2 linked regions of the Nonomuraea africana genome follow. The main gene of each other region encodes a partner of the protein of the gene in region 2 in a complex. Links are inferred from orthologs where the notes say so. Each region holds a gene or a part of one and is shown on either strand. Other genes may lie near its edges. The genes, in order: smc and H4W81_RS20105.

Region 1 (9,579 bases), 1.7 Mb from region 2 along the record:
GCTCGCTCCGTCGGCGATCACCAGCAGCTGCGCGGGCACCCTGCGCCCGAGCACCTCCAGGAACTCGGTGTCGGTCGCGTCGGCCTCGCCCGCGTTGGCGACCGTGACCGTCAGGGGCCCGCCGCGGCCCAGGTGGTCGCGGACGAACTCGGCCAGCCCGTTGGCCAGCCGCAACGTGCGGCGGGGCGCGGGCACCAGGATGCGCTCCTCCTGCGCCACGCGGTCGGCCAGCGACGACCGCCGGGCCGGCACCAGCTCCCTCAGCCCGGGAGCGGCGGCCCTGATCTCGATGTCGTGGGCGTGGACCAGCTCGGGCCAGCGCGCGAGCGCCTCCGGCACGAGCACGTGCAGCAGCCCACTGGCCAGCGTGTACGGACCGCGCAACCGCCGATCGGCGTCAAGAACGATCTGGTTCATGAGATGCGGAAGGGAGCCGATGCCCTCACCGTAGGCACCGACTCCCTCAGCCTTGGTCAGGCCGCGTGCTTCGGCGTCGCGGCACCGGTCAGCTTGACCGTGCCCGGCTTGTGAACAACGACCTTCTTCATGCGGTCCTCTTTCGGGATCAATGACAAACGATCGCCCAATATCAACACGGGAACGGTCTACTCACAACCCCCCGACCGGTAAGGGACATTTCCCTACAGGTCTCCCTACTGTCGCTCCAGAAGCGAAATATTCGCCTGGTCAGTCACCCAGGATGGCGTCGACGAACACCTCGGCGTCGAAGGGCGCCAGGTCGTCGGGACCCTCGCCGAGACCCGCCAGCTTGACCGGCACGCCGAGCTCTCGCTGCACCGAGATGACGATGCCGCCCTTGGCCGTGCCGTCGAGCTTGGTCAGCGCGATGCCCGTGATGTTCACCACTTCGGCGAAGACCTGGGCCTGGCGCATGCCGTTCTGGCCCGTCGTGGCGTCGAGGACGAGCAGGACCTCGTCGACCGTCGCCTTCTTCTCGATGACGCGCTTGACCTTGCCGAGCTCGTCCATCAGGCCGGTCTTGGTGTGGAGCCTGCCCGCGGTGTCGACGATGACCACGTCGACCTTGTCCTCGATGCCCTTGGCCGTGGCCTCGAAGGCCACCGAGGCGGGGTCGCCGCCCTCGGGGCCACGCACGACCTCGGCGCCCACCCTGTCGCCCCACGTCTGCAGCTGGTCGGCCGCCGCGGCGCGGAAGGTGTCGGCCGCGCCGAGCACGACCTGCTTGCCGTCGCCGACCAGGGAGCGGGCCAGCTTGCCGGTGGTCGTGGTCTTGCCCGTGCCGTTGACGCCGACGACCAGCACGACCGCGGGACGCTCGCCGTGCTTGGCGACGTGCAGGGTGCGGTCGAGCTCGGGGTCGATCTGCTTGAGCAGCTCCTCGCGCAGCAGGCCGCGCACCTCCTCAGGGGTGCGGGTGCCGAGCACCTTGACCTTGGTGCGCAGCTCCTCCACCATCATCTGGGTCGGCGCGATGCCGACGTCGGCGGTGATGAGGCGCTCCTCGATCTCGTCCCAGACCTCGTCGTCGAGCCGGTCTCTGGACAGCAGCTCCAGCAGGCCCTTGCCGAGGGTGCTCTGCGAGCGGGCCAGGCGCGAGCGCAGCCGCACCATCCGGCCGGCGGACGGCGGAGGGACCTCCAGCTCCGGCGGCTTGACCATGGTCTCGGCCGGCTTGGCCGGGGGCGGCACCGTGGTGGTGGTGCCCTCTTCCTCCGGCGCAGGCGGCTTGACCTGCGGTTCGGGGGCGGGCTTCACCTCAGGCGGCTGGACCGGCGGAGGCGCGGCCTTTCCGCGCGGCCTGAACAGGAAGAACATGCCGCCGGCCGCCAAGAGGGCGACGACGACCACGATCACGATGATGCCGAGGTAGTCGCTCACAACCACCCAGTTTTCCAGATCGTCCGGGATGGTCACGCCTTACGACCCACCTCGGGCGCGTCAGACCTTTTCGCGAAGTCGCTGGGAGACGACCTGCGTGACGCCGTCACCGCGCATCGAGACGCCGTAGAGGGCGTCGGCGATCTCCATCGTGCGCTTGTTGTGCGTGATGACGATCAGCTGGGAGCTCTGCCGCAGCTCCTCGAAGAGCGTCAGCAGCCGTTGCGTGTTGGTGTCGTCGAGGGCCGCCTCGACCTCGTCCATGACGTAGAACGGCGAGGGCCTGGCCTTGAAGATCGAGATCAGGAACGCCACGGCCGTCAGCGACCGCTCGCCACCCGACAGCAGCGAGAGCCGCTTGACCTTCTTGCCCGGCGGCCTGGCCTCCACCTCGATGCCGGTGGTCAGCATGTCGGTGGGGTCGGTCAGCACGAGCCGTCCGTCGCCGCCGGGGAACACCCTGGTGAAGATCTGCTCGAACTCGCGGGCGACGTCCTCGTAGGCGGAGGAGAACATCTGCTCGACCCGGTTGTCGACCTCCTGCACCACGGTCATCAGCTCGCGCCTGGTCTTCTTGAGATCCTCCAGCTGCGAATTCAGGAACGCGTGGCGCTCCTCCAGTGCGGCGAACTCCTCCAGCGCGAGCGGGTTGACCTTGCCGAGCTGGTTCATCTGGCGCTCGGCGGCGCGCATGCGCTTCTCCTGCTCGTGCCTGACGTAGGGCACGGGAGGATCGCCGGGCACCGGGGCCGCCGGGCCGTACTCGGCGACCAGCGCCTCGGCCTCGACGCCGAACTCCTCCAGCGCCCGCTGCTCCAGCTGCTCGAGCCGCAGCCGCTGCTCGGTCCTGGCCACCTCGCTGCCGTGGACCCTGTTGACCAGCTTGTCGAGCTCCTGGCTCAGCTCACGGACCCTGACCCTGACCTGCTTCAGCTCGGCGTCGATCGCCACCCTGGCCAGGTCGGCCTCGTCACGCTCGCGCGCCGCCCGCTCGACCGAGACGGCCAGCGCCTGCAGCACCTGCTTGGCCCCTCGCGCCACGGCCTCGGCCACCACGGCCTGCCTCCTGCGCCGCTCACGCTGCGCCGCGGCCGTCAGCCGCTCCTGGCGCTCGCGCTGGGCGGCCCGCACCAGGCCCTCGGCCCGGCCAGCGATGCCCTTGACCCGCTCCTCGGCGGTGCGGACCTGCAGCCTGGTCTCCATCTCGCCCTGCCTGGCCACCTGGCAGGTCGCGGCCAGCTCGTCGCGCACCTCGGTGGTCGGCTCGGTCTCGAGCTCCTGGGCGTACTCGGCCTCGGCGAGCTCGATCTCCAGCTCCGAGAGCTCGGCCAAGCCTTCCTCGCGCGCCTCCTGCGCCGCCCGCACCCCGCCCGCGAGGCGCTCGGCCTCGTCGGCCGCCGCCTTGGCCGCCGCGCCCAGCTGGGCCAGCCGCCTGGCCGCCGCCGCGCTCGCCTGGTCGGCCTCCCGCTGGCGCGCCCTGACCTGGTCGAGCGCGCCCTGGGCGGCGCTCACCCCCGCCTGCGCGCTGCCTGCCGCGCTCTGCGCCTCGTTGACGTGCGACTGCGCGGCCTCCAGCGCCGCCTGGGCGGCCTGCTCGGCATGGGCCGACTCCTCCAGCACGACCACGGTCCGCTCGGCCCACTCCCTGGCCTCCTCGAGGTCGGCGATCGCGTCGTCGAGCGCCGCCCTGACCTGGAGCACCGAGGTGCCGCCCGCGGAGCCGCCGACCGCAAGGCAGGCGCCGACGAGGTCGCCGGCCTGCGTGACGGCCCGCAGCTCGGGGTGCGTCTCGACGAGCGCGCGGGCGTCGTCGAGATCCTGGACGACGACCACGTCGGCGAGCAGGTGGTCGACCGCCGCCCTGAGGTGGTCGGGCACACCGACCAGCTCGACCGCCCACCGCGCCGTGCCAGGCAGCACGGCCCGCGCCCCGGCCGCGCCCGCGTTCCCAGGAGAGCCCGCGTTCCCAGGAGAGCCCGCGCTTCCGGGAGAGCTCGCCACGAGGAGGGTGGCCTGGCCTGCCTCCTTGGCTCTCAGGTGCTCCAGCGCCGCCACCGCCGCGCCGACCGACTCGACCGCCACCGATTCGGCGACCGAGCCCAGCACGGCCGCGATGGCCACCTCGAACCCCTGGCTGACCGTCATCGACGCGGCCAGCGGCCCGAGCACCCCCGACAGCTCCGCCGCCACCAGCGCGGCGCCGCCGTCGGCCCCCTTGGAAAGACCCAGCTCCAGCGCCTCACGACGGGCGTCGAGCGCCGCGACCGCGCGCTGCGCCTCCTGGTCGGCGGCGCGGGCCGTACCGACCGCCGACTTGGCGGCCTGCAGGGCCGCGCGCGGGCCCGCCAGCGCCTCCTTGGCCTGCTCCACGACCTCACGCGCCGCCTCGGCCAGCGCCCTGGCCTCCTCGACCGCGGCCTGCGCCGCCGCCAGCTCCTCGGCGAGCGCGGGATCGACGGCGGGCTCGTCGCCCTCGTGCGCCTCGAGATCCTCGCGCGCCCGCTCGGCCCGCTGCTCGGCCTCGGAGAGGGACCTGGTCAGCCTGCCGATCTCGTCCTCGGCCGCGCGCGCCCTGCTGCGCGCCGACTCGACGCGCCCGCGCAGCCTGGCCAGCCCCTCGCGCCGGTCGGCCGCCGCACGCGCGGCCATGGCCAGCCGCCGTTCCTCGGCGTCGAGCGCGGCCTCGGCCTCCTCGCGCCTGGCCACGGCCACTTCGAGCAGTTCGCGCGCCTGCTCCAGCGCGGCCGCCAGCTCCAGCTCCTGCTCGCGGACCTCGGCGGCCTCCCGCTCCAGCTCCTCGGGGTCGCGGCCGCGCCGCTCGATGGCCGCCGCGTCGAGCGCGTGCCTGTGGCGTTCGGCGGCCAGGTGCTCGAGCCCGATGAAGCGCTCGCGCAGCGAGGCGAGCCTGAAGTAGGTCTCCTGGGCGGCGCTCAGCCGCGGTTGCGCCTCGGCCTCGGACGCCTCCAGCGCCTCCTCGCGCCGCTGCCCCTCGGCCAGCTCGGCCTCCACCTGCGCCCTCCGCGTCAGGATGGCCGCCTCGTCTGCCGCCTCCTTCGCGAGGGTCTCCCGCAGGATGCACACGTCGTCGGCGAGCAGCCGCAGCCGCGCGTCGCGCAGGTCGGCCTGGATGACGGCGGCCTTGCGGGCGATCTCCGCCTGCCGGCCCAGCGGCTTGAGCTGGCGGCGCAGCTCGGTGGCGAGGTCCTGGACGCGGGTCAGGTTGGCCTGCATCGCGTCGAGCTTGCGCAGCGCCTTCTCCTTGCGCTTGCGGTGCTTCAGGACGCCCGCGGCCTCCTCGATGAAGGCCCGCCGGTCTTCGGGACCCGCGTGCAGCACCGCGTCGAGCTGCCCCTGCCCGACGATGACGTGCATCTCGCGGCCGATGCCCGAGTCGGACAGCAGCTCCTGGATGTCGAGCAGGCGGCAGGTGTCGCCGTTGATCGCGTACTCGCTCTGCCCCGACCTGAACATCAGGCGGCTGATCGTCACCTCGGTGTAGTCGATGGGCAGCGCGCCGTCGGAGTTGTCGATCGTCAGCGTGACCTCGGCCCTGCCCAGGGGCGGCCTGCTGGAGGTGCCGGCGAAGATGACGTCCTCCATCTTGCCGCCGCGCAGCGACTTGGCGCTGTGCTCGCCCATGACCCACGCCAGCGCGTCGACCACGTTGGACTTGCCCGAGCCGTTGGGCCCCACCACACAGGTGATGCCGGGCTCGAAGCGGAGGGCGGTGGCGGAGGCGAAGGACTTGAATCCACGCAGCGTGAGCGTCTTCAGGTACACCGAACGCTGCCCTCCCCGGAACCGACTGCGGAAAAGCCTACTGGCACGCGCCGCCCCACGCCGGTCACAGCAGTCGGGCCGGCGGGTGGACAGTAAAAAGACCCCCAACGAAAGGGGGCCGAAAAAATAACGAGGGACGCCTCTTCGAGACGTCCCTGATGTCGCGTTCCGACCTCTCAGGTGAGAGCCGGCTCGCGCTCCTGCAGTCGGCTGAACGCCTCATCGCGGGTTTGCGCTGCAAGAGCGTCATTCTGGGCCTGGAGCCGGGTAAGTTCTGCCTCCAGGTCGCGGATTCGCTGCTGCAAGCGGCGCATCTCCGAGACCATTCGAGGGTCAGGACCGCCGACGTGGCCGAGTAGAGCCTTCGCCATGGTAAAGGGTCCTCCACGCTGAGTGACCAGACTGGTTCGCGCACTTCGTGTTCCGCGGGAGGGGTGCGCGTGGTACCTAACAAGAGTCGCACCGGCAGTGTGGGCGGTCAAGTCGAACGAACCGCACAGAACTACCGACGGGCACTCCCGACATATAAATATACCCCATTTGGACCGTTTGACGGAAGGGCTACCGCTCTACAAAGCCCCTCAAACTACCTCGGGCTTCACTCCAGCGTTCCACAACTCCATCGACCCGGCCGGGTGTGTCGCAACCCTTGATCAGCTCCAGGAGCTTGACGGCCGACTCCCTGGGCCCCTCGGCCACCACCTCGACCCGTCCGTCGGCGGTGTTGCGCGCCCAGCCCACCAGGCCGAGCTCCAGCGCCCTGGCCCTGGTCCACCAGCGGAAGCCGACCCCCTGGACGCGTCCGCGCACCCAGGCGGTCAGCCGCACATCCTCACTCATGATCTACTCCTGCCTGCTGGAACGCGCGCACCGCCGCCGTCTCGCCCTCCTTGCGCCAGACCAGACCCAGCACCGAGTCGGGCAGGCCGACGACGGGCACGAACCTGACGTCCTGCCGCCCGTGATAGGCGGCCGTCGGGGTGCAGAAGAGCATGGCGCCTCTGTTCAGCGCGACCTGTGTCAGGCCTTCCTGGCTGGTGGAGACCGTACCCGCCGACGGGATGGGACGACCCATCGGCGTGGCCGTGGGTGCGACGAGCTCGCGCCACCTGCGCGGCGCGGGGTCGTCCAGCCCGACCAGCGGCAGCTCCGCCAGCTCCTCCGCCTCGATGCTTGCCCGGTCCGCCAGCGGGTGCCGCCGCGAGAGCGCCACCTGCATCGGGACCTTGTTCAGCCCCGCCCCCGTCTCCAGGTCGGGCTCGTCCACGGGCAGCAGGGTGAAGCTCACGTCCACCCGGCCCGCGCGCAGCTTGCCGAACGGGTCGGCCATCGGCACCTCGACCAGCTCCACCTCACAGGCGGGGTTTCGCCGCTCGAACTCCCTGACCGTGCTGGTGACCACCTCGGTGGGCGTGCCGAGAAAGCCCACCCGCAGCACGCCCTCGACCAGCCGCGCGGCCGACGTCGCCCTGGTGACCGCCAGCGCCAGGCCCTCGTAGGCGGGGCGCAGGTCGGCGAGGAAGCGCTCGCCGAGCGGCGTCAGCCGTACCCTCCTGCTCGTCCGGTCGAACAGCCTGGCGCCGATGCGGGTCTCCAGCGCGCGCACCAGCTGGCTGACCCGGCCCGGCGACAGGTAGAGCCGCTCGGCGGCCCTGGCGAAGTGCAGCTCCTCGCTGAGCACGACGAAGCACTCCAGCTCTCTGAACTCCATCACGACTCCTTAGCCTGACTAAACCAAGGCTTCGATCTTCGTCATTGTTCCCGCAGGCCCGGCGCAGAACGCTGGCAGCATGACGACAACCGAGACCGCCCGCGTGCCGTGGGCGGCTGTGTCCACCGTCGCGGTGGGCACCTTCACGATCGTGACCAGCGAGATGCTCCCCGTGGGCCTGTTGACGCCCATCGGCTCCACGCTGGGCGTCTCCGACGGCGTGGCAGGGCTGACCATGTCGGCGCCCGGAGTCGTCGCCGCCCTCTCCGCGCCCCTGTTGACCGTCGTGGCCGGACGGCTCGACCGGCGGATCGTGCTGATCGCGTTGATGGCCCTGCTGGCGGGCGCCAACCTCCTGGCCGCCTACTCCCCCACGTATGCGGTGATGCTGGTCGCCAGGGTGCTGGTCGGGGTGAGCATCGGAGGCTTCTGGGCGTTCGCCGCCACCCTCCCCGCGCGGCTGATGCCCGAACGGCACGTCGGCAGGGCCGCCGCGATGATCGCGGGCGGCGTCTCCGTGGCGTCGGTGCTCGGCGTGCCGGCGGGAACGCTGATCCTGTCACTGGCCGGGTGGCGGATGGCGTTCGTGGCGGTGGCCGTGCTCGCCGTCGTGGTCCTGGCCGCGCTGGCCCTGCTGCTGCCGCCGCTGCCTGCCACCCAGGCGGTACGGCCGGCCCAACTGCTCGCCGTCTGGCGCGACAGCGCGCTCAGGACCGCCCTGGTCGCCACCGCCCTCGTCGTGACGGGCCACTTCGCCGCCTACACCTACATCCGCCCGTTCCTCGAGCAGGTCTCCGGCGCGGGGCCCGCGCTGATCAGCGGCCTCCTCCTCGCGTACGGCGTCGCGGGCGTGCTCGGCAACTTCGGCTCAGGAGGCCAGGCCGCGCGCGGGCCCAGGCAGGTCATGGTGGTGCTCGCCGTGCTGATCGCCGTCTCCACCATGGGGATGCCGCTGGTGGGCGCCGCGATGCTCCTGCTGTGGGGCGTCTCCTACGGCGGCGTCTCGGTGACGGGCCAGCTCTGGGTGGTCAGGGCGGGCGGCGGCGAGGCGGGCATGGCCATGCTCTCGTCGGTCTTCAACGCCGCCATCGCGCTCGGCGCGCTGCTCGGCGGCACGATCGTGGACGCCGCCTCGCCCAGCGCGGTCATGTGGTTCGGGGCCGCGCTGGCCCTGCTCACCGCGGCTTACGCTGGCACCTGGGGCAGGAGAACGACGACCGGTTCATGAACGCCTCGCGCCTGATCGGGGTGCCGCACCGAGAGCACGGCAGATCGCGCCTGCCGTACGCCTCGAGGGAGCGGTCGAAGTAGCCGCTCTCGCCGTTGACGTTGACGTAGAGGCTGTCGAAGGAGGTGCCGCCCTGCTGGAGGGCGGCACCCATGACCTGGCGGACCGCGGCGAGCAGTTCGGCGATCTTGGGCTTGGTGAGCGTCTCGGTGGAGCGCGACCAGTGCAGCCTGGCCAGCCAGAGCGCCTCGTCGGCGTAGATGTTGCCGACCCCGCTGATCAGCGACTGGTCGAGCAGCGCCCGCTTGATCTCGGTGCGTCTGGCCCTGAGCCTGCTGGCGAAGACGTCGTCGTCGAAGGCCGCCTCGAACGGGTCGGGGGCGATGTGCGCGATCGGCTCGGGCACGCCGCCGACCAGCGAGGTCAGCATGACGTGCCCGAAGGTGCGCTGGTCGACGAAGCGCAGGTCGTTGCCGCCGTCGGCGAATGCGAGCCGTACCCTGAGATGCTTCTCGAGCGCGGAGTCGGGCGAGACCACGAGCAGCTGGCCGCTCATGCCGAGGTGGGCGAGGATCGCCTCGTCGCCGTCGAGCGGCAGCCACAGGTACTTGCCGCGCCGCTCGGCGGAGACGATCGTGCGCCCCGCGACGAGGAACGGCCCGATCTGGCGCCGCACGGCGCGCGGGTGCAGCACCTCGGCCGCGCCGATCGTGCGCCCCGTCACCCATGCGGCCAGACCCCGGCGTACGACCTCGACCTCGGGAAGCTCAGGCACCTCAGCCCGCCGGCTGGCTCTCGCGCTGCTCTCTGCGCGCCCTGATGCGGGTCCAGGCCGCTTCGGCCGCCTGCTGCTCGGCCTCCTTCTTGCTGCGGCCCTTGCCCGCGCCGTAGGCCTCACCGCCGACCCGCACCTCGGCGGTGAAGGACTTGGCGTGGTCGGGGCCGCTCTCCTCGACGTGGTACTCGGGGACGCCCAGCGCCTCGGAGGCGGTGAGCTCCT
Region 2 (8,303 bases):
AGCCGCACGCCGCCCGGCACCTCGGTGGTGTCGCGCTCGTCGGTGTAGCCCTCGGGGTAGAAGTCGCGGTCGCGCACGGGCTGGCGGGCGGTCTTGAAGACGTTCTTCTTGCCCTTGGCGCCGCCGCCGATCGTCTGCGTCCTGCCGGTACGGCCCGGCTCGTCGCGCCTGGACGCGGGACGGCCGATCGTCTGGGGCTCCTCGCGCCTGCCGTAACGGGCCCTGGACCCGTCATCACGCCGGCCACCCCGACCGGCCCTCAGCGCACCGCGCTCGTCACGCGAGCCGCTTTCACGGAAGCCGCTTTCACGCGAGCCGCCTTCACGCGAGCCGCCTTCACGGAAGCCGCCTTCACGCGAGCCGCCGAACCCGCGCCGGTCGTCGCCGGCGCCGCGGAACCCGCGCTCGTCCCTGGAACCGCCGCGCTCATCCCTGGAGCCCGGGCGGTCGTCACGGAAGCCCCGGCTGTCGCCGTAGCCGCCGCGCTCCTGGCGCGCGCCACCGAAGTCACGCCGCTCACGGAACCCGCCGCGCTCACCGGCGCCGCGCTCGTTACCGCCGCGCTCGTTACCGCCGCGCTCGTTACCGCCACGGTCGCTCGTGCCACGGTAGCCGCCGCGCTCGTCGCCGCCCCTGCCGTAACCACCGCGCTCGCCCCGGAAACCACCCTGGCCCCCGCGCTCGCCCTGGTAGCCGCCGCGCTCCGAACGGAAGCCGCCGCCCTGACCGCCGCGCTCCGCGCCACCGCGATCCGCGCGGAAACCACCCTGGCCCCCGCGATTCTCTCGGAAACCACCGCCTTGGCCGCCGCGCTCCGAACGGAAGCCACCGCCCTGACCGCCGCGCTCCGCGCCACCGCGATCCGCGCGGAAACCACCCTGGCCGCCGCGATCCTCACGGAAGCCGCCGCGCTCTGCGCCGCCGCGGTCTCCGCGGAAGCCGCCCTGTCCGCCGCGGTCGTCGCGGCCGGGGCCTGCGGGGCTGCCGTACCTGGCGCGCGCCCCACCGCGGTCCGCGCGCAGCGAGTCACGGCCGGAGCCGAAGTCGCCTCTGCTGTCGTCGCGGCGGGCGCCACCACGGAAGTCGTCCCGGCGAGCACCGCCGCCGGACCCCTCCCTGCGCGCGCCGCCACTGAAGTCATCCCGGCGGGAAGCCCCACCGAAGTCGTCACGGCGGGAGGTCCCACCGAAGTCGTCACGGCGGGAAGCCCCGCCGGTGTCGTCGCGGCGGGGTGCGCCGCCGAAGTCGTCGCGACGGGGTCCGCCGCGGTTGTCGTCGCGACGGGAGTCGCGCCTGTCGTCGGAGCGGAAGGCGGGACGCCCGCTCGCGCCGCTCCTGGAGTTGCCACCCCGGGAACCGCCGGTGCGTCCACGACCGCGTCCATCACCGGACGGGGTGCTGCGCCTGTTGATCACTTCGTTGTCTCCTCAAGGTTTTCCACGTCGTCGGGCAGGAAGGGCGCGAGCTCAGGTAGCTCGTCGATGCTCTTCAGGCCCAGTCGCTCCAAGAAGTAGGAGCTTGTCCGGTAGAGCACTGCCTGGCTCTCCGGATCGGTGCCGGCCTCTTCGACCAGCCCCCTGGCGACCAGCGTCCGCATGACGCCGTCGCTGTTGACGCCGCGCACGGCGGCGACTCGGGCGCGGCTCACCGGTTGCCGGTAGGCCACGACCGCGAGGGTCTCCAGCGCGGCCTGGGTCAACCGTGCCTGCTGGCCGTCGCGGACGAACCGCTCGACCAGCTGGGCGCAGTCGGCGCGCGTGTAGAACCGCCAGCCGCCTGCCACCTCTCTCAAGTCGAAACCCCGCCCGGCGTCGGAGTATTCCGCCGACAGCGCGCGGAGCGCCGTCTCGATCTCGTGCGTGGGACGTTCGAGCACCTGGGCGAGCGTCATCGCGGCCACGGGCTCGTCGACGACGATCAGGATCGCCTCCAGCGCCGCCCGCAACTCGGGGCCCTGCTCGGTCTGCACCGCATCGTCGGAGGGTGCCACGTCGGAACCGGCCATCTCCTCTGGACGACCGGCGGCCGCCCCCTTGCCGTCCCAGGAGAAACCCCCCAGCACGGCGGACCCAGCCCCATGGCCGTCGCCGGAGAGAGACGGAGTGCCGTCGAAGGGGGTCGCAGCCCGCCCGGAGACCGGGATCTCGAGATCCGACTCCCCGGGATCCGAAACACCGGGGAGTGAGACATCGGGGACCGTCACACCGGGGACCGTGACATCGCGGACCGTCACACCGGGGACCGTGACGCCGGGCACCGAGACACCAGCAGCCGAGACACCCTCAGGATCCTCAGGCATGAGGCTTGCCGTCTCGGAGGTGTGGGCGGCCTCAGGGCTCTGAGCGATGTTAGGAGCTAAGGCGCCCTCAGGGGCCCAGGCGCCCTCGGAGGTCCGGGCGGCATCGGGACTCTCACCAACCTCGACGCGAGGAGCGGCCTCGGGAGCCGGAGGGGCCTCGACATGCGGGTCCCCCTCAGGGGCCCACGTGGCCTCGGGGTCGTCGGCGGACTCAGGGGCCGGGGTGGTGGGGGTCGCGTGCTCCTGTGGCCGGGGGGTCGACGGGCCGGCTTCCCCCGGGCGGTCGTCGTCCTTCGAAGGCGGGCCGCCGAAGATGGCCGAGCCGGGCAGGCGGGCCCAGGCGGGTACGTTCTCCTCCGCCGAGCCACCCTCCTCCCCCGCCAGACGCTCGGACGGCGACGGGTCCCTGGGAGACGGGAACTCACTCATCTGCAGCCTTCTCCGCGCTCTCTTCGTAGTCGTCGCCCACCGACACGTCTCCGTCGTCGGCGCCGGTCCAGGTCACGTGCAGATCACCCAGCGGCTCGATCTGCTCGAAGCTGACGGCCGACTCCCTGAACAGCTCGAGTACGGCCAGAAAGCGGGCGATCACCTCGAAGGTGCCCTCGCAGTCGGCGACCAGGGTCCTGAAGGTGGCCCTTCGCATGCGCCGCAACCGCTGGACCAGGATAGCGGCTTGCTCCCTGACGCTGGCCAGAGGTTGGTAGATGTGCCCGACGTTGACCGTCGGCGGCAGCTTGGGGGTGAACGCCTTGGCGGCGATGCGCGCCAGCTGCTCGGGGCCGATGCCGAGGACCAGCTCGGGCAGCAGGTTGGCGAACTGCGGCTCCATGGGGACTGACCTGGGGAACCTCAGCGCCTCCTCCGCCATCAGCCCGGAGAAGACCTTGGCGACCTCCTTGTAGGCCCGGTACTGCAGCAGCCTCGCGAACAGCAGGTCGCGCGCCTCCAGCAGCGCGAGGTCCTCCTCGTCCTCGACCTCGCCCGTGGGCAGCAGCCTGGCCGCCTTCAGGTCGAGCAGCGTGGCCGCGACGAGCAGGAAGTGGCTGGTCTGGTCGAGGTCCCACTCGGGCCCGCGCGACTTGATGTAGGCGATGAACTCGTCGGTGACCTGGGAGAGGGAGACCTCGGTGATGTCGAGCTTGTGCTTGGAGATCAGGCCGAGCAGCAGGTCGAAAGGCCCCTCGAAGACGTCCAGATGGACCTGGAAGCCCTGCTGCTCGGTGGAAGTCACCTCGCCATTGTGGCAGGCTGCGGCCAGCGCGAGAGCACCTCGCGGGCCAGCTCCCTGTAGGCGTTCGCGCCGAGTGAGGAGGGGTCGAAGGTGGTGATGGGCTCACCCGCGACGGTCGCGTCGGGGAAGCGCACGGTCCGGTTGATGACCGTGTGGAACACCTTGTCGCCGAAGGCCTCCACGACGCGGGCGAGCACCTCGCGGCCGTGCAGGGTGCGGGCGTCGTACATGGTGGCCAGCAGGCCCTCGATCTCGAGCTCGTCGTTGAGCCGCTCCTGCACCTTGGTGATGGTGTCCATGAGCAACGCGACGCCGCGCAGCGCGAAGAACTCGCATTCGAGCGGCACCATGACGCCGTGGGCGCAGGTGAGCGCGTTGATCGTGAGCAGGCCCAGCGAGGGCTGGCAGTCGATCAGGCACACGTCGTAGTAGGGCAGCAGCGGCTTGAGCACGCGCCCCAGCACCTGCTCGCGGGCCACCTCGGTGACGAGCTGGACCTCGGCCGCGGACAGGTCGATGTTGCTCGGCAGCAGGTCGAGGCCCTCGACGCCGGTCTCGAGCAGCACGTCCTCGGCGGTGACGGTGCGGTCCATCAGCAGGTTGTAGACCGTCATGTCGAGCTGGAGCGGGTTGATGCCGAGCCCCACCGACAGCGCGCCCTGCGGGTCGAAGTCGACGAGCAGGACCTTCAGGCCGCACTCGACGAGCGCGGCGCCCAGGTTGATGGTGGTGGTGGTCTTGCCGACCCCGCCCTTCTGGTTGACCATCGCGACCACCCTGGCCGGGCCGTGCGTCTCGCGCGGCAGCGGCTCAGGGAACACCGGGCGAGGTCGCCTGGTGGGGCCCAGATTCACGCCGGTAGCGGGCGTGTTGGTCTTCGTGTCACCCCAGGGGTTCTCGGGGGTCCCCGGGGTCGAACCGTTGGCGGTCACAGTCACCAGCTCGAACCTCCCTGACGGTCCCGAACCGGACCGTCCGGACGGACACTATGGCGTCAGCACTTAGGCGGCAAGAAGGCACGCCGCACGACGCAAAGACTATAGATCACTGTCGAGCGCGAGGGTGCGCCGCGGCGTAGACCTCGCGGAGCTTGTCAACCGTCACCAGGGTGTAGACCTGGGTGGTCGTCACCGAGGCGTGGCCGAGGAGTTCCTGGACCACCCTAACGTCCGCGCCGCCGTCAAGGAGGTGAGTTGCGAACGAATGCCGCAAGACGTGCGGCGAAATGCCCTCGAGCCCGGCCCTTTCGGCGGCGGCCTGGAGCACCTCCCACGCGCCCTGCCTGGTGAGACGGCCGCCGCGGGCGTTGAGGAAGACGGCGGGGGTGCCGCGGCCGTGGGCCAGCAGGGACGGCCTGGCCCGCACGAGGTAGGCGTCGAGCGCCTGCCTGGCGAAGCGGCCGACGGGCACGACGCGGGTGCGCCCGCCCTTGCCGCGCAGCCGTACCTGCTCCTCCTCGAGGTCGTCGAGGGCAAGGCCGACGGCTTCGGAGATGCGCGCGCCCGTGCCGTACAGCAGCTCGAGCAGGGCGCGGTTGCGGAGGGTCAGCGGCGCGCCGTCGGGACCCGAGGCGGCGATGAGCCGCTCGACCTCGGCGACGCCGATGGCCTTCGGGAGGCGGCGCAGCTGGCGCGGCGGGCGGACCTCGTGGGCGGGGTCGTGGCCCGCGACGCCTTCGCGCAGGGCGAACCTGTGCAGCCCCCTGACGGCGGAGACGGCACGGGCCGCCGAGCTGGCGACCAGGGCGGGATGGTCGCCGTCGCCCTCGCGCAGCACGGCGAGGAAGGCGAGGACGTCGGCCTCGCCCACCTCACCGAAGGTGACCCTGCCGCGCGCCTTGAGGTGGTCGACGTAGCGGCGCAGGTCTCTGCGGTAGGAGGCGAGCGTGTTGGCAGCCAGGCCCCGCTCCACCGCCAGATGGGCGAGGTAGCTGGAGAGCACCGCCTCCACTGAGAGTCCTCCTGTCACGCCTCCGGGGCGTCGGCGGGCCGCAACAGGGCGAATCCCTCGACCGAAGCCGCATACGCGGCGAGGATACCGGCCACGGCAGGGGAATTGTGGATCATTCCCATGAGCGCCTTCTCCACGGCGTCGGCCAGGGGCACCCACTCCAGCGGCATGTCGATCTCCTCGTGCCGGTGCACGAAGTCGGACTCGGTCTTCGACAGGTCGCGGGCCAGGAAGACGCGGACCCGCTCGTCCGACATGCCGGGCGAGGTGTAGAGGTCGACGAGGGTGTGCCAGGTCTCGGCGCGGTAGCCCGCCTCCTCGGCCAGCTCGCGGGCGGCGGTGGCGACCAGCGGCTCGCCCTGGACGTCGCGGATCCCGGCGGGAAGCTCCCACAGCAGGTGTCGCGGCGGGTGCCGGTACTGCCTGATCAGCAGTACGCGGTCGTGCTCGTCGAGCGCGAGAACCGCGACGGAGCCCGGGTGGACGACGTAGTCGCGGTCGGCCACCTCGTCGCGCGGCATGCGCACGGTGTCGGTGCGCACGCCGATCACGTAGCCCTTGAAGTGCTCCTTGGAGTCGACGACCGCCCATTCCTCGGGCAGATCCTCGATCCTCACTTCTTTGCCGCCTTGGGGGAGCGGGTGTCGGCGAAGACCAGCGAGGCGCTGATGAGGCCCTTGAACAGCGGGTGCGCCCGGGTCGGGCGGGAGCGGAACTCGGGGTGGGCCTGGGTGCCGATGAAGAACGGGTGCGTCTCGGCGGGCAGCTCGGTGTACTCCACCAGGCGGCCGTCGGGCGACAGGCCCGAGAAGACCAGGCCGACCTTCTCCAGCTGCTCGCGGTAGGCGTTGTTGACCTCGTACCTGTGGCGGTGGCGCTCGTCGGCCTTGGCCTTGCCGCCGTAGAGCTGGCGGGCCAGCGTGCCGTCGCCGAGCTTGGCGGTGTAGAGGCCGAGGCGCATGGTGCCGCCCATGTCGCGCTCGCCGGAGACGACGTCCTCCTGGTCGGCCATGGTCGAGATGACGGGGTGCTTGCTGTCGGGGTCGAACTCGGCGCTGTTGGCGTCGGTGATCCCGGCCAGGTTGCGGGCCGCCTCGATGACCATGCCCTGCATGCCGAGGCAGATGCCGAGCAGCGGGATCTTGTTCTCGCGGGCGTGGCGAATCGCGCCGATCTTGCCCTCGATGCCCCGCACGCCGAAGCCGCCGGGGATCAGCACGCCGTCGACGCCGTCGAGCTCGCGGGCCGCGCCCTCCTCGCTCTCGCAGTCGTCGGACTTGACCCAGCGGATGTTGACGCGGGCGTCATTGGCGAAGCCCCCGGCGCGCAGCGCCTCGGTGACGCTGAGGTAGGCGTCGGGCAGGTCGATGTACTTGCCGACCAGCGCGACCGTGACCTCCTTGGCCGGACGGTGCACGCGGCGCAGCAGCTGCTCCCACTCCTTCCAGTCGACGTCGCGGAACGGCAGGCCGAGGCGGCGCACGACGTAGGCGTCGAGGCCCTCGGAGTGGAGCACCTTGGGGATGTCGTAGATGGAGGCCGCGTCGACGGCGCTGACCACGGCGTCCTCGTCGACGTCGCACATCAGGCTGATCTTGCGCTTGATCGAGGTGTGGACCGGGCGGTCGGAGCGCAGCACGATCGCGTCGGGCTGGATGCCGATGCTGCGCAGCGCGGCGACGCTGTGCTGGGTCGGCTTGGTCTTCAGCTCACCGCTGGGCCCGATGTACGGCAGCAGCGACACGTGCAGGAAGAAGACGTTGTCGCGGCCGACCTCGTGCCTGATCTGGCGCACCGACTCGAGGAAGGGCAGCGACTCGATGTCGCCGACCGTGCCGCCCACCTCGGTGATGACCACGTCCACGTCGGGACCGGCCATGCCGCGGATGCGATCCTTGATCTCGTTGGTGATGTGCGGGATCACCTGGACGGTGTCGCCGAGGTACTCCCCGCGCCGCTCCTTGGCGATGACGTTGGAGTAGACCTGGCCCGTCGTGACGTTCGCCGAGCCGTGCAGGTCGGTGTCGAGGAAGCGCTCGTAGTGGCCGACGTCGAGGTCGGTCTCGGAGCCGTCGTCGGTGACGAAGACCTCGCCGTGCTGGAACGGGTTCATCGTTCCCGGGTCGACGTTGAGGTAGGGGTCGAGCTTCTGCATGGTGACCCGCAGACCGCGGGCCTTCAGCAGGCGACCCAGGCTGGACGCCGTGAGCCCCTTGCCGAGACTGGAGGCGACACCGCCGGTGACGAACAGATGCTTGGTTTGCGATGCGCTGCGCAAGAAGTCTCCCGTGGCTCGAGGTGTGGCGTTGACGTCCACGGGCTCTCAGGATATCAAACAACGCCCTCGACATGCCCGAACGGCATAACCACAGAGTAACTTTGGGCCCTATGTCACTTGTACGGCGGGCGATCGGCGCCCTGGTTCACCGCCTCTACGACGCGGTCAGGAGAGCCGGCGCGCTCACTCCCGCCACCCAGGCCGGGTACCGCTTCCGCCGCCTGGGCGAGGGCGTGAGCATCGCCTTCCCGGTCGGCGCGATCTTCGGCGAGCGGTGGATCGAGATCGGCGGCCACACGCTGATCGGCGAGCGGGTCTCGCTGTCGTGCGGCATGGGACCGGGCGTGGACCTGGGGCCTGACTCCATCCTGCGCATCGGGGGGAGCTGCTCGATCGGCAGGGGCAGCCACATCGTCGCCCACCAGTCGATCGACATCGGCGACCACGTCTTCACCGGGCCCTACGTCTACATCACCGACCAGAACCACGTCTACGACGACCCGGACATGCCGATCGGCAGGCAGTGGCCGCGCAACAATCCG

The links.
Region 1: the proteins of H4W81_RS20105 (region 2) and smc are in contact, whole or in part, in a crystal structure (PDB 3ZGX), measured with the Bacillus subtilis proteins. The link is inferred for Nonomuraea africana from one-to-one orthologs.

Annotation. Positions count from the first base shown.
Region 1 is NZ_JADBEF010000001.1:5,929,085-5,938,663, forward strand. The notes cover bases 1,721-5,987. They hold smc (chromosome segregation protein SMC), read right to left. Parts: upstream 5,641-5,987; coding sequence 1,921-5,640; downstream 1,721-1,920. Other genes in these bases: ftsY (signal recognition particle-docking protein FtsY), read right to left, coding at 1,721-1,797; H4W81_RS47665 (hypothetical protein), read right to left, coding at 5,817-5,987. Outside these bases: H4W81_RS28130 (tetratricopeptide repeat protein), read right to left, coding at 1-417; H4W81_RS48820 (hypothetical protein), read right to left, coding at 474-596; more of ftsY, read right to left, coding at 688-1,720; more of H4W81_RS47665, read right to left, coding at 5,988-6,011; H4W81_RS28145 (acylphosphatase), read right to left, coding at 6,202-6,480; H4W81_RS28150 (LysR family transcriptional regulator), read right to left, coding at 6,473-7,351; H4W81_RS28155 (MFS transporter), read left to right, coding at 7,431-8,579; mutM (bifunctional DNA-formamidopyrimidine glycosylase/DNA-(apurinic or apyrimidinic site) lyase), read right to left, coding at 8,527-9,354; rnc (ribonuclease III), read right to left, coding at 9,356-9,579. UniProt on the Bacillus subtilis protein: Required for chromosome condensation and partitioning.
Region 2 is NZ_JADBEF010000001.1:4,246,573-4,254,875, forward strand. Bases 1,628-4,618 are described here. They hold H4W81_RS20105 (segregation and condensation protein A), read right to left. Parts: upstream 3,534-4,618; coding sequence 2,721-3,533; downstream 1,628-2,720. Other genes in these bases: scpB (SMC-Scp complex subunit ScpB), read right to left, coding at 1,628-2,005; H4W81_RS20110 (ParA family protein), read right to left, coding at 3,530-4,471; H4W81_RS20115 (site-specific tyrosine recombinase XerD), read right to left, coding at 4,578-4,618. In the rest of the region: H4W81_RS49395 (pseudouridine synthase), read right to left, coding at 1-1,415; more of scpB, read right to left, coding at 1,412-1,627; more of H4W81_RS20115, read right to left, coding at 4,619-5,483; H4W81_RS20120 (NUDIX domain-containing protein), read right to left, coding at 5,498-6,100; H4W81_RS20125 (CTP synthase), read right to left, coding at 6,097-7,761; H4W81_RS20130 (acyltransferase), read left to right, coding at 7,872-8,303. UniProt on the Bacillus subtilis protein: Participates in chromosomal partition during cell division. May act via the formation of a condensin-like complex containing Smc and ScpB that pull DNA away from mid-cell into both cell halves.